DNA from 2 places in the Nonomuraea fuscirosea genome. Region 1 is predicted to be linked to the other one. Evidence: riboswitches for the same ligand, from Rfam matches in the RefSeq annotation. Region 1 holds a riboswitch; the other holds the start of a gene.

The links. A riboswitch is a leader RNA that binds a small molecule or an ion and turns the genes downstream of it on or off. The one in region 1 is predicted to bind S-adenosylmethionine.
Region 2: it holds a riboswitch for S-adenosylmethionine, as region 1 does, so the genes downstream of both, OIE67_RS47945 (GNAT family N-acetyltransferase) here and OIE67_RS46055 (aminotransferase class V-fold PLP-dependent enzyme) in region 1, are expected to answer to the same signal.

What each region holds. Positions count from the first base shown of each region.
Region 1 covers NZ_CP109074.1:10,031,200-10,038,108, forward strand. Annotated here, with positions in the region: gene OIE67_RS46040 (SAM-dependent methyltransferase) at 1-39, shown strand, start outside; gene OIE67_RS46045 (cytochrome P450) at 90-1,283, opposite strand; gene OIE67_RS46050 (TerC family protein) at 1,293-2,045, opposite strand; SAM riboswitch class IV at 2,163-2,278, shown strand; gene OIE67_RS46055 (aminotransferase class V-fold PLP-dependent enzyme) at 2,325-3,623, shown strand; gene OIE67_RS46060 (DoxX family protein) at 3,741-4,457, opposite strand; gene OIE67_RS46065 (NADH-quinone oxidoreductase subunit D) at 4,580-5,725, shown strand; gene OIE67_RS46070 (acyltransferase family protein) at 5,722-6,864, shown strand; gene OIE67_RS46075 (hypothetical protein) at 6,857-6,909, shown strand, end outside.
Region 2 covers NZ_CP109074.1:10,432,741-10,439,649, forward strand. Annotated here, with positions in the region: gene OIE67_RS47920 (MFS transporter) at 1-1,025, shown strand, start outside; gene OIE67_RS47925 (hypothetical protein) at 1,061-1,981, opposite strand; gene OIE67_RS47930 (DLW-39 family protein) at 2,597-2,716, shown strand; gene OIE67_RS47935 (HAD-IA family hydrolase) at 2,732-3,460, shown strand; tRNA gene OIE67_RS47940 (tRNA-Ala) at 3,476-3,548, shown strand; gene OIE67_RS47945 (GNAT family N-acetyltransferase) at 3,918-4,541, opposite strand; SAM riboswitch class I at 4,549-4,642, opposite strand; gene OIE67_RS55685 (DUF4240 domain-containing protein) at 4,841-5,083, shown strand; gene OIE67_RS47950 (hypothetical protein) at 5,073-5,708, opposite strand; gene OIE67_RS47955 (sensor histidine kinase) at 5,895-6,909, shown strand, end outside.

The sequences.
Region 1 (6,909 bases):
GGGCTCGGCGGCTTCGGCTGGCTCAGCCAGAAGCGCTGAACGAAAGCGCCGGGCCCTGGGCGGTGGGCTGAGGCGGTGGCGGTGGCGGCTCAGGCGGTGGCGGTCAGGTCGAGGCTCTGGAGGCCGCGGATGACGTAACCGGGCTTCCAGGACGGCTCCTGGCGCAGCTCCAGCGTGCCCGCGCGGTCCAGCAGCGCGCCGAACGACTCCGCCAGCTCGATCCGGGCCAGCGGCGCGCCCAGGCAGAAGTGGATGCCCGCGCCGAACGAGATGTGCGGATTGTCGGCGCGGCCCACGTCGAGCCGGTCCGGGTCCTCGAACACGGCGGAATCCCGGTTCGCCGAGCCGAACAGCAGCGCCACCTCCGAGCCGCGCGGGATCCGTACGCCGTGCACCTCGATGTCCTCCAGCACCCAGCGCTCGAACATCTGCAACGGCGTGTCCCAGCGCATCAGCTCCTCGACGGCGGTGGGCAGCAGGGACCGGTCGGCACGCAGCCTGGCCAGCTCGCCCGGGTTCCTGAACAGCGACCACCAGCCGTTGCCCGTCACGTTCACGGTGGCCTCGTGGCCGGCGTTGAGCAGCAGCACGCAGGTGCCGACCAGCTCGTCCTCGGTCAGCTCGTCGATCTGGGTGAGCGCCGAGATCAGGTCCTCGCCCGGGGCGCGGCGACGTTCGGCGGCCAGGGACTTGAGGTAGCCGGCGAACTCCTCGGCCGCGCGCACCGCGGTGTGCTGGGCCTCGGCGGCGGGGTTGAGCTCGTACATGCCGCAGATGTCGGCCGACCAGGGGCGCAGCAGGTGGCGGTCCTGGCCGGGAATGCCGAGCATCTCCGCGATGACGGTCACCGGGAGCGGCTCGGCCACCTCGGCGATCAAATCACCGCCGCCCTTGTCCACGTACGCCGCGACCAGCTCCCCCGCGATGGCGCGGACGCGGGGGCGCAGCGACTCGACCATGCGCGGCGTGAACGCCCTGGAGACCAGCCGGCGCAGCCTGGTGTGCACCGGCGGCTCCACGTCGAGCATGCCCGCTCTGATCACGCGCCAGAACGGCTCCTGGAACTCCGGCTCCGCCGGCCTGCCGAACTCCTCGTGGGTGGCCACGTGCAGGTAGGAGCGGCCCAGCCGGCGGTCTCTGAGCAGCGCGTTGACGTCGGCGTGCCGCGCGACGAGCCACTGGCCCGTCGGCTCGTAGTAGCTGACGGGCGCCTCGCGCCTCAACTGGTCGTACACGTTGTACGGGTACGCCACGAAATCCGGATTCCAAGGATCAAAGCCCACTATTTCATCTTAGGAGGGGGTTCCCCCTTCTTGGTGTGCCTGCTGCTTCTTGGCGTGCCGGCTGCGGACCCGGATGTTGAGCAGCTCCACGATGACCGAGAACGCCATCGCGAAGTAGATGTAGCCCTTCGGGATGTGCTGGTCGAGCCCCTCCGCGACGAGCACCACCCCGATCAGCACCAGGAACGACAGCGCCAGCATCTTGATGGTCGGATGCGCGTCCACGAACCGGCTGATCGGCCCGGAGGCGAACAGCATCACCACCACGGCCACCACGACCGCCGCGATCATGACGCCCAGCTCGTCCACCATGCCGACGGCGGTGATCACGGAGTCCAGCGAGAACACCACGTCCAGCACCATGATCTGCACGATCACCGACGTGAAGGAGATGGCGGCGGCCTGCTTGCCGTCCTTGCCGGCCGGGCTCTCCATGCTGTGGTGGATCTCGGTGACGCTCTTGCCCAGCAGGAACAGCCCGCCGAGCAGCAGGATCAGGTCACGTCCCGAAATTTCCTGACCCAGCACCGTGAACAGCGGCTGGGTGAGTTGCACCACCCAGGACAGGCCGAACAGCAGCAGCAGGCGGCTGACCAGCGCCGCCGCCAGACCGAGCACGCGGGCCCTGTCGCGCTGCTCAGGGGGCAGCTTCCCGGCGAGGATGGAGATGAAAATGATGTTGTCGATCCCTAGGACGATCTCCAGGGCGACCAGGGTGAAGAAGCCGATCCAGATGTTCGGATCGGCCACCCAGTCCAGCATCGGATACCTCCATGACTCGGGGGGCGGATAGGGGTTTCCGGTAGCAACGAGCCGGGCCGCGGATTAGTTCGCGGGGTTGCGATTCATGCCCGGGTGTCGGTTATAGTTCCCCTCGTAGGTCATGAGTGCCAGCGACAAGCCCCGGCTAGCTGGCCGGCAACCCTCGCGTCCGCGGCGGGGTGCCCCGGGTGAAGACCTGGTCCGTCACGAGGTGTGGCGGGCAAGCGCGGGCTCCGTGGCTGCTTCCAGGGGTCCGATGGCCCTTCAGGAGGTACCCCTGTGTCCACTCTGACGATCTTCAGCTCCACCCGTACGCCCGAGGCCGCCGCGCCGTCCGCAACGAGCCGGCCCATCCCCGCCGTGCTGGGCGCCGACCTGGAGGTGCCGGTCAAGGGCGGCAGGCTGGTGGGGTACGCCAACCTGGACTACGCGGCCAGCGCCCCCTGTCTCGAGCCGGTCAGCGCCGCCGTCACCGCCGCGCTCCCGGCCTACTCCAGCGTCCACCGCGGCGCCGGCTACGCCTCGCAGCTCACCACCGCCCGGTACGAGCAGGCCCGGCACACGGTCAGGGCCTTCGTCGGCGCCCGCCCTGACGACTCCGTGATCTTCACCCGCAACACCACCGACGCCACGAACCTGCTGGCCGGCTGCCTGCCCGAGGGCACCACCACGGTGGTCTTCGACACCGAGCACCACGCCTCCCTGCTGCCCTGGCGGCACGCCGTGCGGCTGGCGCCGCCCGCCTTCCCGGGCGAGGCCGTACGCGCCGCCGACGAGGCGCTGGCCGCGATCGAGGGGCCCAAGCTGCTGGTCGTCACCGCCGCCTCGAACGTCACCGGCGAGCTGTGGCCGATCGCCGCGCTGGCGCACATCGCGCATCGGCACGGGGCCAGGATCCTGGTGGACGCGGCGCAGCTCGTACCGCATCGGCGGCTCAACCTGACCGCGCTCGACCTGGACTACGTGGCCTTCTCCGGGCACAAGCTGTACGCGCCCTTCGGGGCCGGCGCGCTCGTCGGGCGGAGGGACTGGCTGGCCGAGGGCGAGCCGTACCTCAAGGGCGGGGGCGCGGTGCGCTCGGTCGGGGAGAGCGTGGAGTGGCACGACGACCCCGAGCCCAGGCACGAGGCCGGCACCCCGAACGTGCTCGGCGCCATCGCCCTGGCCGCCGCCTGCGACGCGCTGACCGCGACCGGCTGGACCGCGCTGGTGCGCGAGGAGGAGCGGCTGATCGCGCGGCTGCGCTCGGGGCTCGCCTCGATCGACGGCGTACGGGAGCTGTCCCTGTGGGGGGACGACCACCCGCGCGTCGGCATCGTGTCGTTCACCGTGGCCGGATACTCGGCGCGGGAGGTGGCCGAGGCGCTGTCCGGCGAGTACGGCATCGGGGTGCGTGACGGGAAGTTCTGCGCGCACCCGTTCGTCCGGCACCTGCTGGGCACCTCCGGCGGCGCCTCCGATGGGGACTGCGCGGACGACACCGGCTCGGCGGTGCGGGCCTCGATCGGCATCGGGAGCACGCAGGAGCACGTGGACCGGCTGATCGAGGCCGTGCGGGACCTCGTCTCCCGCTGCTGAGCCCGCCACGGGCCGCACCCGCCGTTGCCGTCCTCCGAGCACGTGACCGAAGGCTCGGGTCACACACCCGAAGGCTCGGGTCACACACCCGAAGGCTCAGGTCGCGCGCCCGGGAGGTCAGCGGTTCGGCGGCTTGTGGTGCTGCGGCGGCTCGTCGGAGACGAGCGCGTCGATCTCCCTCATGTCGTCGTCGTTGAGCCTTCCCGAGCCGGTGGAGCCGGTGGAGCCGGTCGAGCGGGTCGTGTCGGGCGCGGCCGGCTGCCTGGGCACCTCAGGACGGTCGCCCGACATGTCCCGCTCAGCGGGTGTCATGGGCCCGCCGGCGCGACCGGCCGGCGCCGTGCCCTCGGCGGTGGTACCCGCCGCACTGCCCCTGCTCGGGGCGTGCGCGGCCAGTTCCTCCTCGGCCGCCCGCCGCTCCCCGCGCCTGCGGAAGACCGAGGTGAAGATGGCGTCCAGCCCGATACGCCCGCCGCCCAGCGCGAGGAACAGCAGGCTCAGCGCGCCGAGCGCCCCCGGCAGCTCCCAGCCGTTGTTCGCCGACAGCACGCCGTGGCTCCCGTGCACGAACGCGATCGCGCCGATCATGTCGATCAGCAGCAGCAACGCCACCGGGCGCACCAGCAGGCCGAGGATCAGGAAGACGCCTCCGACGGTCTCGATGACGGTCGAGAACCCGGCGGCCATCTCCGGCATCGGGATCCCCATCTCACGGAACCCTTGAGTGGTCGCGCCGAGCCCGCCCTGCCACTTCTGCCAGCCGTGTGCCAGGAAGATCACGCCGGTGGCGATGCGTGCGATCAGGGCTGCGATATCAAAAAGAACTCTCTTCATGGTGTTTTCTCCCCCCGTTACCGGTATTCCTCCCCATGTCCGTCTTCGGGATGCGTTTCCGTACCATCTCTTGACCGTCCCCCGCGCTGGATCACGTACGAGGACGGTGGCAGCATTGCCGTATGACGGAACGAGTGGTCGGAATCGGCGCGGGCGCGAAAGAGCTGGCCACCGAGGACATGATCCTCAACATCGGCCCGCAGCACCCGTCCACCCACGGGGTGCTCAGGCTCCGGCTGACCCTCGACGGCGAGCGCATCGCCACCGCCGAGCCGATCATCGGCTACATGCACCGGGGCGCGGAGAAGCTGTTCGAGGTCCGTGACTACCGTCAGATCATCATGCTGGCCAACCGGCACGACTGGCTGTCCGGCTTCGCGAACGAGCTCGGCGTGGTGCTCGCCGCCGAACGCCTGCTGGGCATGGAGCCGCCGGTCAGGGCCGTGTGGGCACGCACGCTGCTGGCCGAGCTCAACCGGGTGCTCAACCACCTGATGTTCCTCGGCTCCTATCCCCTGGAGCTGGGCGCGATGACGCCGCTGTTCTACTCCTTCGACGAGCGCGAACGCATCCAGGCCGTCATGGAGGAGATCTCCGGCGGGCGCATGCACTACATGTTCAACCGGGTCGGCGGGCTCAAGGAGGACCTGCCGCTCGGCTGGCTCGACCGGGTGCGCGAGGCCGTCGCCGGGACCCGCCGCCGCGTGCCCGACATCGAGAACCTCATCCTGCACAACGAGATCTTCATCGCGCGCACCAGGGGCGTGGGCGTGCTCACCCGCGAGCAGATCATGCAGTACGGCGTCAGCGGCCCCATCGCCCGCGCCTCGGGCGTCGACTTCGACCTGCGCCGCGACGAGCCGTACCTGGCCTATCCCGAGCTGCCGGTGAAGGTCGTCACGCGGAGCGCGGGCGACTGCCACGACCGCTTCGAGGTGCTGTTCGAGCAGCTCAAGGTCTCGCTGGACCTGGCGGACGCCTGCGTCGAACGGCTGCGCTCGCTGCCGCCCGGCCCGGTCAACCAGCGGCTGCCCAAGGTGCTCAAGGTGCCGGAGGGCCACACGTACGCGTGGACGGAGAACCCGCTCGGGATCAACGGCTACTACCTGGTGTCGAAGGGCGACAAGACGCCGTGGCGGCTCAAGCTGCGCTCGGCCTCCTACAGCAACATCCAGGTGCTGCGCGAGATGCTGCCGGGGCATCTGGTGGCCGACATGGTGGCCATCCTCGGCTCCATGTTCTTCGTGGTAGGTGACATCGACAAGTGACCACCCCTCCGGCCCCCTCCCCCGAGCGCGACAAGTACGTCGACTGGCTGCGCGCGCTGAGCCTGATCGTCGTGGTCGTGTGGCACTGGGCCTTCACCATCCTGGAGTGGAAGCCGCAGGGCCCCGAGCCCACCAGCCCGCTGGGCTTCACCTCCGGCCTGTGGATCCTCACCTGGCTGCTGCAGGTGCTGCCGCTGTTCTTCTACGTCGGCGGCCACGTGCACCTGCTGTCCTGGCGGCGGGCCAGGGCGCGCGGCGTCGGCATCGGCTCGTTCGTGGCGCGGCGGATCAAGGCGCTGGCCTTACCGGCGCTGGTCCTGTCCGGGGTGTGGATCGCCATCGGAGCGGTGGTGACGTACACGTTCCAGGTGGACTGGATGTGGCGGGTCGTGCTGCTCGTGCTCAGCCCGCTCTGGTTCCTCGGCGTCTACCTCGTGCTGATCGCGCTGCTGCCGCTCGCGCTCTGGCTGCACAAGCACTACGACGTGCTCACCCTCATCTGGCTCGCCGGCGCGGCGCTGGTGGTGGACGTGCTGCGCTTCCGGTACGAGGTCGAGGGCGTCGCCTGGCTCAATATGATCATCATCTGGGGGCTGGCCCACCAGGCCGGGTTCTTCTACGACCGCGTCGTCGACCTGCCCAGACGCTACGACGTGGCGCTGCTGTGGACGGGGCTGTTCGCCCTGTTCGGGCTGGTCTACTCCGGCATCTACCCGGGCTCGATGGTCGGGGTCCCCGGCGACAAGTGGTCCAACATGGCGCCGCCCACGTTCGTCATCGTGGCGCTGCTGCTCTTCCAGATCGGGCTGGTCGAGGTGCTGCGGCCGGCCATGGAACGGGTGCTGGAACGGCCAGGCTGGCGGCGGCTCAACGACTTCATCAACCGGTACGCGCTGCCGCTGTTCCTCTTCCACACCACCGGGATGGCCATCTCGCTGGGCCTGTCGTGGTGGCTGTTCGGCTCACTGGGCGACCGGATCCCGCCCGACACGGTGTGGTGGCTGGAACGCCCGATCGCCGTCATCGGGCCGCTCATCTGCACGGCTCCGGTCATCTACCTCTTCGGCCGCAGGCGGGCCCCCGTCGGGCAAACGCAGGACAAGGGCGTCGGCGGGTCCATAAGCTCGGGACATGGCTGAGATCGCCTTCCGGGCCAACGCCGAAGACGAGCGGATCATCCGCAC
Region 2 (6,909 bases), 400 kb from region 1:
CCCTCGGCTGGGCCGTCGGCCTGGTGGCCGGCGTACCCCTGGGCCACCTCGCCGACCGGTGCGGTCCCCGCGGCGTCGCCGTCCTGCTCGCGCTCACCACCGCCGTGGCGGTCGGCTCGTTCCTGTTCGTCGGCTCGTTCGTGGCGTTCGTCCTGGTCGCCTGCCTGTACGGCACCGCACAGACCGGCCTGTCAGCCGCCCGCCAAGCCCTGCTCGCCGCCCTGGTCGAGCCCGCCGAGCGGACCACCGTACGGGCGACGCTGCAGGCCACGCTCAACGGCGGCCTGGCCGTCGGAGCCGGGCTGGGCGGGCTCGCGCTGCACCTCGGCACCCGCGAGGGCTACCTGGCCGCGTTCGCGGTGGACGCCCTCGGCTTCCTCCTCGCCGCCATCGTCCTGCTCCGGCTGCCTTCCGTACGGATCACCGCCCCCTCCGCCGGCCCCCGCCTCGCGGTGCTCAGGGACCGGCCGTACGCGCTCGTCACGCTGGTCAACGCGGTGATGCTCTTCTACATGCCGCTGCTCAGCCTGGTGGTGCCGCTGTGGATCGCCGCTCGTACCAGCGCGCCCACGTGGGTGGTCGCCGTCCTGCTGCTGATCAACACGGGTGGCGTGCTGCTGTTCCAGGTACGGGTGGCCAGGCGGGTGCGGAGCCTGCGGGACGCCTCGGCGGCGGTGCGGCGGGCGGGGGTGACGATGTTCGCGGCGTGCGCGGTGTTCGCGCTGAGCCCGTACTGGTGGGGGTTCCTGCTGGTGGCGACGGCGCTGCTGGTGGCCGGCGAGATGCAGCTCGCCTCCGGTTCGTGGGAGATCGGCTTCGGCCTCGCCCCCGACGACAGGCAGGGGCAGTACCAGGGCTTCTTCGGCAGCGGGGTGGCCGTGGCCAGGATGCTCGGGCCTGTGGTGCTCACGACGGTCGTGCTGGGGGCGGGGACGCTGGGGTGGCTGCTGATCGGCGTCATGTTCGTCCTGGCCGGCGCGGCGATGACCCCGGCCGTCAGACGCGCCCGGCTAACCCGCGCCTGACGTTGCACCGCGCCCCGCGAACCCGCACCGGACGCTCAATGGGTGTGGTCATGGGTCGCGGACGGGGCGTGTCCATCGGACAGCACCGCCGGCACCGTGAAACTCGCCGTCCGCACCTTCCCCTCATGCTTGAAGTCGAGGAACAGCCGATAGTCGCCCCGACTAGGGGCTTCGGCGACGAACGTGACCTCGGGCCCCGCCTCGTCGCTCTCCTCCGGATGCACGTGCAGGTAGGCGAGATCGCCGGCGCGCAGGGCGACCAGGTGACCGTACGCGCCCAGGTAGGGCTCCAGATCGTCGACCGGCTCGCCGTCCTTGCTGACGGTCATGATCAGTTTGCTCGCCTGGCCGGGAACGATGTTCCCCGCGAGGTTCACGGTGTAGTCGTCGATCGCCGCCGTACGACTGACGTGCGGCAGCGGCTCAGGCCGATAGTCGCCCGCAACCTGCAGATCCACCCCCAGAGTGAGCTTCTCCCCTTCGGCGGGGACGAAGTCGGCGAACGCCCGGTACGAGCCCGCCTTCGGCACCGCCAGGCCGACCGACCAGGTGCCGTCGGGGGCCATGCTCGGGTGCACGTGCTGGAAGCTCGTGAGATCGCGGGAGGCGACGACGAGGTGCATCTTCTTGTCGTGCTCGACCTGGTAGGCGGTGACCGGGGTGCCGTCGGGGCCGATCACGGTGAACCTGAACTCCGCCGGGGCGCCGGTCGCGATCGTGCTGATGGGGTTGAGCGTGTAACCATCCTGGGACACCTGCAGCCCACCGGGCACCGCACCGGACTGGCCACCGACCCCATGCCCGGAATGATCGGAATGGCCATCTCCCTCCCCCGCCGCCACACTTGCTCCCTCTCGGGGAGTCACCGGGCCGACCATCGTGCCCACCCCCAGAGCACCCCCGAACACCACGACCAGCACCAGACCGTACGAACCGAGCTTGCCCGCCGCCTTCATGCCAGCCCCACCCCGTAGCAGCCGGCGGCCTGCCCACAGCTCCACCTGAAACCTGGCACCGTACCCCCTGAGCCTGAACAGCGAGCCGCCGCCGTCCGCGGTCGGTTGAGGACCCGCAACACCTTCTCGACTTCAGATACGGCTGAAGCGCGCCCACGGGCGGGCAGAGTAGCGACCAACTTCCCGAGCCGCCCTCACCTTCCGCGCTCTCTCAAACCCCAACCCCACCGGAGCAGCAGCACAGGAGAGCCCGCGTCTCCAGGTTGCGTCCACGCCCGCGTGCACGAGGAGACCACGGACTGGGAACAGGCGACAGATCCCCGTCCCCTATCCCCCTGTGCGCATCAAGCGGGGAATTTTGGCATGATCGAGCTGTTGTCCAATCAAGAACCACGAACCATGAAGCATCCACGCTCGAACCTTTGTCACATGGGATGTTGTCCAAGATGGGACGGGTAAAGCGGCCCCACCAGGGGTTGAACGCCCGTCCTTCGCACATTCCGCACATCTGGTCCGTGCGCAACACAGGGAGCCCAGCCATCCCTTGCTAGGCTGCTTGTCAACCGTTGGGTCTCACCCCGGCAGGTGAGACCGTCGAAGAAGTGGGGTCACACCGTGAAGAAGCTGCTCGTTCTGGCGCTGATCGCCCTTGGGGGGTTGCTGATCTGGCGTAAGGTGCAGGCCGACCGCGCAGAGCTCGATCTCTGGACCGAGGCGACCGGCAGCGAGAACTAACCGACCGGCGAGGCGATGAGTGACGTCGTCCCCATCAAGCTGGTGTGCCTGGACCTGGCAGGCACCACAGTCGGTGACATCGCCATGGTCGAGCGCGCCTTTGCCGAGGCGATCGCGACCCAGGGCATAGTGCCCGGGACCGGAGCGTACGCGCGAGCCATGGTTCACGTGCACCGGTCCCGGGGCTGCCCCAAGATCGATGTCTTCCGTGGGATCTTCCCCGGCAACGAGGCCCAGGCACAGGCCGCGAACCTGACGTTCGAACGCTCCTACGAGGGAGCGCTGGAGCGGGCGGGTCTCGTACCCATGCCCGGAGTCATGGAGGTCCTCGACAAACTCCGTGGCAACGGCATCAAACTAGCCCTCATCACCGGCTTCAGCCGCACCACCCTGAGCCGCATCCTGAGCGTCCTCGGCTGGCACGACAAGATCGACCTGGCCATCTCCCCCGAAGACGCCGGCGGCCGCGGCCGCCCCTGGCCCGACATGGTCCTCCACGCGGTCCTCCGCTCAGGAGTCCCCGACGTCCGCCAGGTGGCCGTGATCGGCGACTCGGAAAGCGACATGCTCTGCGGCAAACGCGCCGGCGCCTCCATCGTGGCCGGGGTGATGACCGGCGTCCACAGCAAGGAACGCCTGCTCAAGGGCGGCGCAACCCACATCCTCGACTCGATCGCCGACTTCCCGAATCTGGTCCTGAGCGATGACCTTGGTACGACGCAGGTAGCTTCCACCGCCCGGTAAGCTATCTTCGTCGAAGGGGCCTTAGCTCAGTTGGCAGAGCGCCTGCTTTGCAAGCAGGAAGTCAGGAGTTCGAATCTCCTAGGCTCCACTATCGAAGCGGCTCGGGTAGGTGGCCCTCAGCCACCCACCCGTTGCCCGATGTCGTGGTTGCCTCCCGGGACCCCGCCCCGAGCGGTCCTCGCTCCGCTCGGGCTGCCTTCTTTGCAGCGCGCCTCCGGCACGCAAGGTCATCACGATGGGGCGCTTCGCGCACGGAGCTCAGCCGCTACTCCCAGTCGAGCCAAGCCTCGACCCCGTGCAGGCCTTCGCTCCGCTCAGACGCTACTCCTGGAAGGCGCAGGCTACGCCTGCGCTGCCCGCCGCTTCCGGTGCTGAGGACGGTGGGGCAGCCCGTCCGCCTTATTCGTCGCCGACCCAGGCAACTCGCGCTGTCCGGTCACTGGGAAAGACGCCCGAACTACCCGGTGCTCGCATTGGCGAGGCGAGCACGCAGCGCCTGCTTGACGGTCGGCCACTCAGCAGCGACCACAGAGAACATGGCCGAGTCTCGCAGCAACCCCGCTTCGCCAGGCGCCCAGGAGGGTGACCAACTGCGCAGCACGCCCTCGAAGCATGCGCCGAGGTTCTCAATCGCCTGGCGCGACCGCTGGTTGCGGGCGTCCGTCTTCAGGTCGACGCGGGCCACGCCCAACGTCTCGAACGCATACGTGAAAAGGAGGAGCTTCGCCTCGGCATTGATTCCGGTGCCCTGTGCGGATGCCGCGAGCCATGTCCAGCCGACCTCGATGGCGCGCAGATCCTGCCGATCCGGCCATGTTCGGGGATCCCAGAACGCCGTGCATCCCACCGCCATCTCGTCGCGCACCCGAACCTGTGCGAAGGGAGTCAGCCCGTCGCTCTCACGAGCGAACTGGGCCGCCAGGTACGCCTCCACCTCAGCGGCATGGGGAACCAAGGTGAAACCGTAAGAGGAACGGTCCTCTTCCGCGGCCCGCCTCAGATCCGACGCGTGGCTCATCGCGAGTGGCTCCAGCCGAACGAGCGATCCATGCAGCAAAGGAACATCAAGCCCCAGGCTCATCGAGCCCTCCTCATCGTTCCTGGCGTTGGCACCTTTCCCTTTCTTCGGGCAGGTTGCCGGACCGTCGCTGGGCCAGGTCCCTCGGATCCTCTGGATGAATCTCGAAGTAGAGATCATGCCCCGGTGGGAGGGCGGCGTCAAACGTCATTCGGCGGGCGCAAGAAGCCCTCCGGTGCTCCGCATGTGCGGCCTGAGGGCCGGTCCCGGACGGTGACGCGACACCGGGCCGGCCACCGCACGCCGACCCTGCCGTACCAACCGAACGCACCGACCAGGGTTGCCACGCCGCCGCACCGGCTCTGGGCAGAACTGACCGCTCATACGATCATCCGCCCAGGTACGAGGATGCGTTCTGGGCACTCATCGAACAGTCGGCCCAGGAGACCGGCACCAGGAAGGCGCGCCTGATCCGGCTGGAGGAGCAACTCACCGAACTCCCGCTCGACGACATCATCGACTTCCAGAAGTGGTTCTCCATATGCGAGTGCGGATCCAACCAAAGCGGCCGCCCCGTTCTTCCCCGGCCCTGGCCTACCACCTGAAGATCAACTCTGCGGCGATCACGACGTCGATGACGCCGCACCATTCGGCGAAGGACCGGGCCACCACCTTGTCCCGCCGCAGGTGGACGAAGTCCCAGACGCCGTGGCAGAACCATCCGGCCGCCACCAGGTAACGGCCCAGATCCGGATCCACGGCCAGCCCGATCAGCCCGAGCGCACCGAAGGCGAGCATCCCCAGCGCCTGCACCCGGAACGTCCCGGACCGGAAAACGTGCCCGTCCACGACGCTCCAGAGCAGGACGATCAGCGCGAGGGCGGAAAACACGACGGCCGGTTCGATCACCTCCAGCGCGCGCAGCGCGACGACGCCGGCCAGCCCGCCCACGAGCAGCGGCCACGTCGCGCGGCGCGCCTCCAGCTTGGCGACCACCAGGTACAGCAACGGCAGGAGCACGAGGATCGACGCGAACGACGCCACCGCCGCGTCCGACTCGGTGCCGCCGAAGGTCGCCGCGGACAGCGCCAGAGCCAGCGCCGTGGGCCAGCGGTCGAGCAACCGGCGGACCCGATGCCCGCGTCCATGGGACACGCTCGCCATGGAGACCTCCTGGTGGGGTGATGGGGTGACAGGTGACGGATCGGGGTGCGCGGGCGGGCCGTCCATGCGGTTCCTCCCTACGGGGCCGGGCATCTACCGCGCTCAGCCTGGCCGCTGGAGGCGGCCGCCAGTAGTGCCGAAACCACAGGCGTGCGCGTGGCTTTGTCACTAAATCTCGTGACAACTGTCATGAAACGACCGCGGCGGAAATCGCGACCGGCCCGCGACGCGGCGTGCTGTCACAATGACTGCGTGCGCGACCACGGGACCGACGGCGGGACGGCGGCACTTCGGAGTTTCCGCCGCTACACCTGGTGGAGCCTCACCGGCAGCACCGCGTTCTTCTTGGTCGCCGTGGCCGGCGCGGGGCTCCTGGCCTCCGGCGTACCGGTCTGGGCCAGGGGTGCGGGCGCCGCCGCGCTGGCCGTGACAGCCGTGTGCTGCGCGGTGCTGCTGCACCGCCGGCTGGCGTTCGACCCCGCCACCGCACCCGGCGAGCGCCCCGGCCGCCCGCTCCTGGCGTGGATGGCCGCGAGCGCAGCCGGTACGGCCACGCTCGGGGGCGTTCTGCTGGCCGTACGGGACGACGCGCTGTGGGCGTTGGCCCCGGCGATGACGGTGTCGGTCGTCGCGACGTTCCTGCCGCCGCCGCGCCGGTGGGCGCTGATCGCCGTGGCGATGGCCGCCGCGGCCGTGCCGGGCGCGGTCGCGGGAGGCGACGACCCGGTACGCGCGGTGCTGTTCCCGCCGGGACTGGTCGCGTTCAGCGCCTGGGTCACGCTCGGGTCGCTGTGGGCGTGGGACATCGCGGAACGGCTGAACGCGGCGCGGCGCCTCGACGGGGAGCTGGCCGTCACCCGGGAACGGCTGCGGTTCGCCGCCGACCTGCACGACATCCAGGGTCACCACCTACAGGTGATCGCGCGCAAGAGCGAACTGGCCGCCCGGCTGGCGGCGGCCGACCCGGCCCGCGCGACCGCGGAGATGCTGGAGGTGCAGCGGCTCGCCACCGACGCGCTCTCGGACACGCGGGCCGTCGTGCAGGGCTACCGCCGTACGACGCTGGAGGCGGAGCTGGCCAACGCGGGCCGGGTGCTCGCCGCGGCCGACATCCGGGTCCAGATGAACGTCGAGCCCGCCGCGGGCACCGGGCCGCTCCCCGACGCGTGCCGGCACCTGCTCGGGCTGGTCGTGCGAGAGGCCACCACCAACGTGCTGCGCCACAGCCGGGCTCGCGCCGCCGAGGTCGACTACCGCCTCACGGACG